DNA from 2 places in the Photobacterium kishitanii genome. Region 2 is predicted to be linked to the other one. Evidence: predicted binding sites of a transcription regulator. Region 2 holds the regulator's gene; the other holds the start of a gene.
The links. The regulator PurR, encoded in region 2, represses purine synthesis genes. The targets are predictions, from matches to a motif close to TNANGNAAACGTTTNCNTNA.
Positions count from the first base shown of each region.

Region 1: a site for PurR is predicted at 2,629-2,648, ahead of glyA (serine hydroxymethyltransferase). Genes of this name have one in related genera too.

Region 1 is NZ_LN794352.1:2,613,559-2,619,650, forward strand. Features, by position in the region: gene ribD (bifunctional diaminohydroxyphosphoribosylaminopyrimidine deaminase/5-amino-6-(5-phosphoribosylamino)uracil reductase RibD) at 1-623, opposite strand, end outside; gene nrdR (transcriptional regulator NrdR) at 636-1,085, opposite strand; gene glyA (serine hydroxymethyltransferase) at 1,303-2,553, opposite strand; gene PPBDW_RS12290 (YitT family protein) at 2,920-3,528, shown strand; gene glnB (nitrogen regulatory protein P-II) at 3,594-3,932, opposite strand; gene PPBDW_RS12300 (hypothetical protein) at 4,032-4,436, opposite strand; gene purL (phosphoribosylformylglycinamidine synthase) at 4,626-6,092, opposite strand, start outside.
Region 2 is NZ_LN794352.1:1,420,302-1,426,393, forward strand. Features, by position in the region: gene PPBDW_RS06775 (FAD-dependent oxidoreductase) at 1-760, opposite strand, end outside; gene PPBDW_RS06780 (carboxymuconolactone decarboxylase family protein) at 750-1,379, opposite strand; gene PPBDW_RS06785 (TfoX/Sxy family DNA transformation protein) at 1,840-2,427, opposite strand; gene purR (HTH-type transcriptional repressor PurR) at 2,800-3,804, opposite strand; gene PPBDW_RS06795 (heme ABC transporter ATP-binding protein) at 4,191-4,988, opposite strand; gene PPBDW_RS06800 (FecCD family ABC transporter permease) at 4,985-6,022, opposite strand; gene PPBDW_RS06805 (heme/hemin ABC transporter substrate-binding protein) at 6,041-6,092, opposite strand, start outside.

The DNA.
Region 1 (6,092 bases), 1.2 Mb from region 2:
ACATTCAGTGAAGGATCATCTGCAATAACCGTCGCACTGGTTGATAAGATCGCTCCAGCCTGCGCACGAAAATGTTGTACGTCAGCACGCGCTTTAGGACCGGTTATCCATTTACTGACACCATTAGCTAATGCTGTTCGTCCATCTAAACTCGCCGCTAGTTTGAGCTCTACATACGGCATTTGATGTGACATTTGCTTAATAAAGCCTGGATTGAGTGCTTGTGCTTGCGATGCTAAGACACCGACATCAACCTCAATACCAGCTGCTCGCAATAAGGCAATACCTCGTCCAGCAACGGCGGGGTTAGGATCAACCATAGCACAGACAACCCGTGCGACCTTGGCATTGATTAAGGCTTCAGCACAAGGTGGCGTGCGTCCATAGTGAGAGCAAGGCTCTAAGGTTACATATACCGTTGCACCTTGTGCACGCTGCTGTGCCTGTCGTAAGGCAAACACTTCAGCATGAGGTTGCCCGGCTTGATAATGATAACCTTCACCGACAATGTCGCCATCATTGACAATCACACACCCAACATTTGGATTAGGTGCGGTGGTATAACAGCCATGCTTGGCAAGCGCTATCGCTCGCGACATCATTTGTTGATCAGTGTGTGTCATTATTTATTAGTCTTAACGTTCCAGCTTGGCGATTTCTTCACCAAACTCACGAATATCTTCAAAACTGCGATAAACAGAAGCAAAACGGATATAAGCAACTTTATCCAATTCTTTTAATGCTTCCATAACTAAATTACCTATCATCTCTGACGGGACTTCACGTTCACCCGTTGCTCGAAGGCAAGATTTAATGCTATTGATCGCACGTTCAATATCATCAGTACTCACAGGACGTTTTTCTAACGCACGTTGAATACCGCCGCGTAATTTATCTTCATTAAACGGATCACGGTTACCATTTGTTTTAACTACGCGAGGCATAACAAGCTCTGCCGTTTCAAACGTAGTATAGCGTTCATTACACGCTAAACATTGGCGGCGTCGGCGCACTTGGTGGCCATCTGCAACCAATCGGGAATCGATTACTTTGGTGTCATTTGCACCGCAAAAAGGACAATGCATTTAGCCTCCTACATTCAATCGACTCAGTGTAACCCATTTCATCACTTTAATAAGACTATCACCCCTTTTTTTCTAATAAATTGGCTTAAAAAGTAACAATCATCATTAATAATTATAATTGTTACTTTATTAATAAAACAAAAAAGGCTCACCTATAAACAGGCAAGCCTTATATGACGTGTAATGATGGGGATTAAATCACCGCACCATCACCACATTATGCGTAAACAGGAAGGCGCTTACAAATTTCAAGTACTTTCATTTTGGTTGCTTCAATAACCGCAATATCATTGACGTTATCTAACACATCACACATCCAACCCGCAAGTTGACGTGCATCATCAGCGTTAAAACCACGACGTGTAATTGAAGGCGTACCAACACGAATACCTGAAGTTACAAATGGACTACGTGGGTCATTTGGAACGCTATTTTTATTAACAGTAATATTAGCTGCACCTAGTGCTGCATCCGCTTCTTTTCCTGTAATACCTTTATCAATCAAGTCCACTAGGAACAAGTGATTTTCAGTACTACCAGAGACAATGTTATAACCACGCTTGATAAACTCATCAACCATTGCTTTTGCGTTTACAACCACATTTGCTTGGTAAACTTTGAACTCAGGCTCCATTGCTTCTTTAAATGCAACCGCTTTTGCTGCGATAACATGCATTAATGGGCCACCTTGGCCGCCAGGGAAAACTGCTGAGTTTAGCTTTTTATAAAGATCTTCGCCTTCGCTTGATAGGATTAAACCACCACGCGGACCTGCTAATGTTTTATGGGTCGTCGTTGTTACCACATGCGCATGTGGTACTGGGTTTGGATAAACACCAGCAGCAATAAGACCGGCAACGTGTGCCATATCAACAAAGAAATATGCGCCAACTTTGTCAGCGATTTCACGCATTTTAGCCCAATCAACAACTTGAGAATAAGCAGAGAAACCACCGATGATCATTTTCGGTTTATGCTCTAACGCTAAAGCTTCCATTTCTTGATAGTCAATTTGACCATTTTCATCAATACCATAAGGAATGATGTTATATAACTTACCAGAGAAGTTTACAGGAGAACCATGCGTTAAATGGCCACCATGTGCCAAGCTCATACCTAATACAGTATCACCTGCATTCAATAATGCCATGTAAACAGCATTATTCGCTTGAGAGCCTGAATGCGGTTGAACGTTTGCATATTCAGCACCAAATAGCTGACAAGCACGATCAATTGCAAGCTGCTCAGCTTTATCAACAAACTCACAACCACCGTAGTAACGCTTACCTGGGTAACCTTCAGCATATTTATTTGTCAGCTGAGAACCTTGCGCTTCCATTACACGTGGACTAGTGTAGTTTTCAGAAGCAATCAACTCGATGTGTTCTTCCTGACGGGCAGTTTCTTCCTGAATAGCTGCAAATAGTTCCGCATCATAATCAGCAATGTTCATATCGCGCTTTAACATCTGTATCTCCTGACTCAGCTAAGTTTTATACTATTTTAAGTAAAAAACGAAAAACAACAAACCTAGGCGCCACGGGGACGCAAACGTTTTCGTTTTACTTTTTATCTGTCGACCATCTTACATAAATTGATCTAAATCAGAAAGTACTAAATGATGTTTTATTTATTATCTTGATGGTTTAACTAAATTTTACACGCTATTTTTTACCTCGCATTAATGTAGACAGCCACCGCAAACCCACTCAATTATTTTACATTGGCGTAAATAATTAAATACGCGCCACAATCACTAATTTAACATGCAAACTATTGTTAACACCTTAATCCTTTTACAATCATAATTCATCACAAGGAGGATAATGTGCACATCAATAAACACCCAAGCTATGAAAACGTTATTGCTATTTTTACCGGGACATTATTTGCCGCAGTAGGACTTTTTTTACTCCAACAAAGCCATTTATTAACTGGCGGAACTGCGGGGTTAGCTTTGTTAGTCAGTCACTTTGTACCGATTTCATTAGGGGGGTTGTATTTTATTCTCAATTGCCCATTTTATTTAATGGCGTGGTTTCAAATGGGTAAACGGTTTGCACTTAGCAGTATTCTTTGTGGCGGCTTAGTTTCCGTGATGGTTGATGCTTTACCGCACTTGATCACCATTGAGGTACTTAACCCTGTTTTTGCCGCAGTATTTGGAGGCTTATTACTGGGAGTGGGGATGTTAATTCTTTTCCGTCATCACACCAGCCTAGGCGGCTTTAATGTGTTGGTACTCTTTCTACAGCATAAATTTGGAATTTCTGCCGGTAAAATTCAACTTGCGATTGATAGCATGATTTTAATTACTTCTTGTCTATTTATCAGTCCAGAGTTGTTAATACTGTCTATTGTGGGTGTGATTATGATCAATATGGTATTGGCAATTAATTACAAGCCTGAACGCTATACTGCAACTCTCCAACTTAAAAAATAATCCCATAAAAAAGGGGCTGCTTAGCTGCCCCAAATTCAATCTCAATTATGATTAATCACCACAATTTAAATAGCATCTTCATCTTCTTCGCCAGTACGAATACGTACTACACGCTCAATATCAAACATGAAGATTTTACCATCACCAATTTTGCCCGTTTGTGCAGTTTCCACAATCGTTTCAATACATTGCTCTGCAACTTCATCTGTTACAACAATTTCGATTTTAACTTTAGGCAAAAAATCGACCATGTATTCTGCACCACGGTAAAGTTCAGTATGGCCTTTTTGACGACCAAATCCTTTTACTTCTGACACTGTCATGCCTGTGATACCCACTTCAGCTAACGCCTCACGAACATCATCAAGTTTAAATGGCTTAATAATGGCTTCAATTTTTTTCATTATCATCATCCTTTGCTGAGCAGAAGATCGGGACCGAGATCACCGACTTGATTAAATTAAGGTTATTATCACAGATTCAATGCAGTAATTTAATAACATTTAATAGTCTTGAATGTAATTAGTCTCCATGCGCCGCAAAAGTAGCAACACTGAATACAGTAATACCAAGCCATTGATCACCATAATAGCAATATCATGATATTTAGCAGGAAAAACATTAGGAATAAAAGGAATCAAACTAAATTGCAGAAATAATGTTACTGCTGGTATATAGAAATAGAGCGGAATAAACCCCCATTTCTGACCAAGAAATAATCCAATACAGGCAAGTACACCTGAAATCAAGACCAATATCGTGACAATCACTGGCACCATACCGAGCAAATCAAATCTTAATGCATGAATTAACATCTCAACATGTTGAATTAGACCAATAATCACTACTACAGCAAGTAATTTAGTCGCACCAATTAGGCGATAACTGCTGGGAATATCCAATCCCATTATTATTGTTTCATCCTTGTAACGACACTGTGGTCATTTTTACTTATTGGTTACGTTAATTATCCCAATGTTTTTTCAAGGTTAATGTGATCAATGTCAACTTCATCCTTAATTTTATAATTGCCATAGTTACCACATAAAAAAAGCTGCCAACAATGGCAGCTTTTATAATGCTAGATAACGTCAACGTTAGCTAAAGTTAACCCGTGCATTACGGAACATACGCATCCATGGGCTATTTTCATTCCAATCATCTGGATGCCAAGAGTTAGCGACAGTACGGAATACACGCTCTGGATGTGGCATCATGATAGTGACACGCCCATCTTGGGTCGTTAAACCAGTAATACCGTTGGGTGAGCCGTTCGGGTTCGCTGGATAATTTTGAGTTACGTTACCATAGTTATCAAGGTAACGAAGCGCAATCGTGCCAGATTGCTCAATCGCAGTAAGGTGAGCAGCATTACGTACTTCAACTCGCCCTTCACCGTGAGAAACTGCAATTGGCATTCTAGAACCCGCCATTTCATTAAAGAACAAAGAATCACTCTTTTGTACTTCAACTAAGCTAAAACGCGCTTCAAAACGCTCAGACTCATTACGCACAAAACGTGGCCATAAATCAGCGCCTGGAATTAACTCGTGTAGGTTAGACATCATCTGACAACCATTACACACACCTAATGCCAACGTATCTGGACGATTAAAAAATGCTGCAAACTGGTCACGGGCAATATTGTTAAACAATACTGATTTTGCCCAACCTTCACCTGCACCTAATACATCACCATATGAGAAGCCACCACAAGCAACTAAACCATTAAAGCCATCTAAGTGTACCTTACCGCTAAGAATATCACTCATATGAACATCTTTAGCTTCAAAGCCGGCACGATCAAACGCGGCTGCCATTTCAACGTGGGAGTTAACTCCTTGCTCACGTAAGATAGCCATTTGTGGCTTCGCACCAAAGTTAATCGCTGGAGCAATAAACGGTGCAGCAACATCATCGTTAATATCAAATGTTAGCTTGGTGTTTAACCCCGGATCTTGGCTGTCTTGCTTCGCTTCAAACTCTTGCAATGCACCCGCTGGATTATCACGCATAGCTTGCATTTGGTAAGTGGTTTCAGCCCAGATTGCACGTAATTCGGTACGGTTCTGCTCAAGCACTAAATCATTACCATTCCAAATACGTACGATATCTTCATCAATCACTGTGCCAATGATGTGACTGCATGCTTCCAAACCATTAGCCGCTAATACCGCTTGGACAGCCTCAACATCATCACTACGCACCTGAATCACAGCACCAAGTTCTTCACTAAATAGTGCTGCCAGCACGTCATCACATTCATCAGTTGCGGTAGTATTAATATCCACTTCAATACCAGTGTGACCTGCAAATGCCATCTCAGCTAGGGTGACATATAACCCACCATCACCACGATCATGGTAAGCCAATAGTTTTTGCTCACGGACTAAGGTCTGCATCGCATAGAAAAAGCCTTTTAATAACACAGGGCTATCAACGTCAGCAGGCTTATCACCTAATTGCTTATAAACTTGTGCTAGTGCCGTTGCACCAAGGCGATTTTGGCCACAACCTAGATCAATAAGCAGTAAGCTTGACTGACCTTTATCGGTACGCAATTG
Region 2 (6,092 bases):
AAGCACTGACTAAACCACCAGCACCAGCACCGATAACCACTAAGTTTTGATCAAAGTGGGTGGGTTGTTGCCATTGTTGATAGCGTTTTTTATTTTTCATGATTTTCATTACCCATTTTACAATTAATGGGAAAAGTCCGAGTAAAAATAAAGACGTTAAAACGGGGGCAGAGATAATGCCACTCAGTGACTCTATTTTACCTAATTGGGTGCCGGCATTAATATAAACGGCAGTACCTGCTAACATACCTAATTGGCTAACCCAGAAAAACGTACGGGTTTTAATTGAAGTTAATCCCATTAATAGATTGATGAGGAAAAAAGGAAAAACAGGTATTAAACGTAAACTTAATAAATAGAAAGCACCTTCTTTTTCTATGCCTTTGTTTAGTGTCGCTAAGCGATGACCAAATTTTGATTGTACCCAATCACGTAATATAAAACGGCTTGATAGAAATGCTAACGTTGCACCAATGGTACTGGCGAACGACACTATAATGAGGCTGGTCCAAAAACCAAATAATGCAGCTCCTAATAAGGTTAATATAGATGCGCCAGGAATAGAAAGAGCCGTCACTAATACGTATAAACTGAAAAAGCTGACGTAGGCAATGACTGGATTTTCGGTAATATGGTGCTGTAAGGCTAATTGCTCACGCTTAGCATATTCAAGGGTAAGAAAATGACTCAGGTCAAAATAGAACCAAGTGCTAATAATCGTTGCGATGACAACCAATAATAAAATTTTGTTATTTTTCATCTAAGCTCCCTAGTGGTTTTTTATTTGAATCAGAAGAAGCTTGGGTTGTGTTTTTTTGAGAGTTGCTGCTTGTTTGTGGCTGAATTGGTAATGAGCAAAACCCTTGCGCAGGTACATCAAGTGCAGTATTAAATTTAGCTGATAAATTTTGAAAACTCACTAATGCTGTTAGCTCTACAATATCATCACTACTATACCAAGCAGCGAGTGCCGTAAGCATTTCGTCACTGACATGTTGTCCAGTAATTGTCATTGCTTCTGTATAGGCTAATACGGCTTGTTCTTGTTCTGAAAAGTACTCAGAAGATTGCCAATTTGCCAATGCTTTTATTTTTTCTACTGAGTGGCAACGTTCTGCGAGTTTCATACCGTTAGCATCGACACAAAATGCGCAATTATTAAGTTGTGATACACGGACACACACTAATGATCGTATAACGGCATCAATCGGTGATTTTTTACGGTCAAGATAACCAAAGAACAAAGCAACTAACCAGAAAAGAACAGGCTTACGTCCCCATAGTTTGGCGGGGTTGAGTACTTTGCCAAAATGGCGGGCTTGTAGCCACAGTAAAGGTTTTACCCATAATGAAAATGTATTTTTGGTTAGTATACGCAAGGTATATCCTTATTAAATGAAAGTTACACAAACTCTTAAGTAGCAAGACCGAGAGAAGTGACATTGTATTTCATTTAATAAAAAAAATTTTGATTATTCGAGAAATTGCTTGAAATAACAACAGCAAATAGAGTCTTTACCGTGTAGTTATGGCCGTAAATCGCACTAATGATATGAGAGCGTTGATGAATGATAAATAATCGTTGTCGAACGTTAAAGATACGTTTTAGGTAAGTGATATAGAACTGACATTTAAGAAATAAAAAATTATGTTTTATTGTGGTATTTAGATTATTTATTAATACGCATATTTAAATAAGTAATATTATGCAATTTTATTAAGATTAAATTTAGATGACAATGCTAGTAGGCGAATACAAATTCAGCTCTAGAATAAATTAAAGAGGCACAAGGCCTCTTTATTCTTAAGTGTCACTTAGCCAGTTGACGGATATATTTATTATAGTTTTGCTAGCAGTTCATTGCGTCTGCTTTCAGGTATTACTGACCAATGTTGGCCATGTATGGCACCTTCTAGTGCCCATAATAACTCTATACTTAAAGTCGTTTCTTGTGTTTTTTGTAACGCTTTATAAGCTTCGAGTGCACCAATATTATGTAACTGTTCAATAGTTTTAATACCTATTTTCTTGAGCATTCTTTCATTTGAAAGTCGTAAATTAGGTAAATCTTTAATTCTATCTGGAGTACAACATTCTTTGGCTTTTTTGTCTTCTTGTGCTGCTTTAAGTGAATATTTAGCTTGTTCTACTATTTTTTCAGGGTGTTCCCACCACTCATCAAGAATGGCATAGTGTTTCGTTGTTACAGGGAAACCACGTTTTTTATATATATAAGGTTCTAAACCCGCTTGTTTAAATTCCTCTTCTGTTTTTGAATTTGCTCGTAGATGGAGTTTATTATTAACCACTAGTGCGAACATTGCTTCGCCTGCGAAAATACCAAAGCCACCAAACATTGAGCGTGATTTTACATTACCTAAATGATCTAATAGTTTTAATGAGTTTTTTAATATTGCTTTGTCCATACTTCTACTCGATGAATAAATGAGTGTCAGCTAACATTAAAGTAGTCGTAAATTTACTTTATTATTAAAGCTATTTACATGAAAATTTAACTACTTTAAATCATCCATGCATTCCTCTATAAATAAAATAATCAGTATCGAAAGTTTATTTATAGCCTGTAAGTCTTTTGCTTACTATTATATGTATTTACACGAATCATTATATTCGATCTTTGAACAAGGTAAGTTTGAATATTAACGAAAGCTGGTGAATATGTGACATTGCTCGTATTTTTTGGTTGGAATGGTCGTTTTAAAAGCGGTGAGAATAGTAGTTATTATATAGAGTGAAAAAGCCAATATAAATATTGGCTTGATCAATAATTGACGGTATTAGCGTAAATCTTTTACAGATTTTCGTTCGACGATAGCCGGCGCCATTTCAAAAATTTGACGTTCGTGATCTTTATCTTTCATGCGCTCCATTAAAATCTTAATAGCTGTTTTGCCTAAACGACGTTTTGGTTGATGGATAGTCGTTAGTGGTGGCGCAAAGTAAGGTGCTAGATCAATGTTGTCATAACCGATGATTGAAATATCACCAGGTACACGTAATCCTGCTTGTTCAAACGTACTAATAAGTGCCATTGCCATAATGTCATTAAAGCAAAAAATAGCCGTTGGGCGTTCAGTCATTGCAATATATTTCTCAGCGGCTTTTACTGCTGAATCACACTCAAAGTCACCTTCAAGGATCCAGTCTTCGTTAACCGCTAAGTTTGCTTCTGCCATTGCTTTATTAAAGCCTTTTAGGCGCTCACGACAAGTAGACTTGTCATTGTGGCCAGATAAGCAACCAATGAGAGTATGACCATGATCGATAAAGTATTTGGTCGCTATATAGCCACCTTGTTCTGCATTATCTTGAATTTTATCGGTATGTGGACTCTCTGGGCCCCAATCCATAATCACCATTGGTAAGTCTTTTTGGCGCTCAAGAAGATCCAATAATTTTTGGTCAAGATCAGAACACATCACTAATAAGCCATCGACACGTTTTTCTGCAAGCATGCGTAAGTAATCGCGTTGCTTAGAAAGATTCCCTTCGGTATTACATAAAATTAGGGTGTAGCCTTCACGATAGCAATACTCTTCAACACCATGTACAACTTCAGCAAAAAAAGGGTTGGTCGACTTTGTTACTAGCATGCCAATAGTACGGGTGGTATTACATTTTAGACTACGCGCAACAGCACTTGGTGCATAGTTAAGGTCTTCAACTGCCGCAAGTACTTTTTTCTGTGTTGCTTCTGCTACAAAGCGCGTTTTATTGATCACGTGTGAAACTGTTGTGGTTGAAACCCCAGCCATACGTGCAACATCTTTAATGGTTGCCATATTTATTCTTCTAATAATGAGCGCTAGAGGCGTTTCTAGCTAATAGTGTGGTATCAAATTGAGTAATCACTGAGATTAATAAAATCCATCTTACTTATGTAAAGCATCTCGTTAATTATTCAATTTGACACCGATTCAGTGCCTATTACAGACTTTAATTGTATTCAACGCCAAAATCCGCATTTATTTTGCGGCTTTATAATTATTGCATATTTTTCAAGTGTAATCGCTTGCGTTCACATTTTACTGAGTGTTGAGCGTAGTGCAACGATTCTATTGTTTTGGATTAAATTATTTGATGCTATCAACAAAAAAACGTAAATTTCAGCAAATTTATCGTCGTGTTACTGAAATTTACTTGATGGATTCATTAATGATGCTGTTTTTTAACACGATGATAATAGGTAAGGGTAACCATGAATAGGGTGGGAGTGAACGGAAACTTGCCAGCCATAGACGGCATTAATCACTGCTGGATCTAATGCTTGCCATGGTGAACCATCCGCTTGAATTTTCCCGTGTTGAATAATTACCATTCTTTGAGCGTACTGCGCCGCTAAATTGAGATCATGTAATACTACGATCACCGCAGCACCTTGTGCAGCCATTGCCTGTGCGGCTTGCAGCGTTTTATGTTGATGGGCTAAATCCAGTGCTGAGGTTGGTTCATCTAACATTAAGATACACTTGTTATTAGCTTGGCTTAGTTGCGTTAATACTCGCGCGAAATGGATCCGCTGTTTTTCTCCGCCGGATAAGGTTGGATATAAGCGTTGAGAGAGATGAATAACATCAGTGTTGTGCATAGTTTGGGTGGTTATATGATCTATTTCCTGACGTGATAAGCAAAGAGGCATGGTGCCAAGCTCGACCACTTCTTTACATGTAAAAGCAAAAGAGAGTGAGCTATGTTGCGGTAATATACCTAAATGGCGTGCTAGTTCTGCGCGTTGCCACTCATTAATATCACGATCGAAAAATGCCACATCACCGCTTTCAGGGGTCATTTCACCACATAATATTTTGAGAAGGGTACTTTTACCTGCTCCATTAGGGCCTAAAAGCGCAGTGACTTCACCCGCTTTAATATCAATACTGAAGTTATCTAATAATACTTTATCGGCTAATGTGAGCTGTAAGTTGCGTGCTGTAATCGCCGTCGAGTGTGAGAATGTCGCCGTCATGCGATTCTGCCTTTTTGCTTATTAAGTAAATAGATGAAAAATGGTGCGCCTAAGATAGCAGTAATAATACCCACCGGAAGTTCTTGTGGTGCAAAGGCACTACGAGCGATCATATCTGCGACGAGCAGTATTAAAGCGCCTAAAATAGCGGAAATTGGTAATAATGTTCTATGGTTTGGCCCTGAAATCATACGACCTAAATGAGGGATCACCAGCCCTATAAAGCCAATCGGGCCTGTAATCGCCACCGTGATCCCTACACCTGCGGCACACACAATAATTAAACTGCGTTTGAGGTGTTGAACATTAACGCCCATATGACGAGCTTCAGCTTCGCCCAATAAAAACGCATTGAGTGCATTGGCTTGGCGGTAACAATAATAATAAATCACTATCAGACTCATAAAAGCTAAGCCAATATTAGGCCAAGTTGCGCCTGCGAGAGATCCCATTGACCATAAAGAAAAATCACGTAGGGCTTGGTCATCCGCAATATAATTCAGTAATCCTAATCCTGCACCTGAAATTGCCCCAATCGCAACACCAGCCAGTAACATGACGACCACAGAAGTCCCGTTTTTATCGGTGCCAAGGTGATAGACCAAATAGGTACTGATGGCCCCGCCTAAAAAGGCAAAAAAGGGTACTGCGCCAATATTCATTAATAATGGGTATTGAGCCATCAATGGTGCAAATAAAATGATCGCAAAAGCAGCCCCAAGTCCTGCGCCGCCAGAAATACCAATAATACCTGGATCGGCAAGAGGGTTACGAAATAGTCCTTGTAGGACCGCACCACAAATAGCCAATATTGCACCAATAGCAATGCATAATAGTGTCCGTGGTAAGCGTATCTGGTGAATCACTAAATCAACGTGGGCGGCGAGTTGGTGCTCGCCAGGTAATAGGGCAATAAAGCTGTCTTTATAGCTAATGTCCATTGGACCAATCGCAATTGAGCTTAGTAGCGCAAATAACAGCGAGCCCATACTGATCGCGTAAATGACAGGCGGGGAAATACGAGTGACATTCATGGTGACATTTATCTCAGATTACGACTGTGGGTAAAAAACGCGATTGAGGCGCATGGCTTCATTAATACTG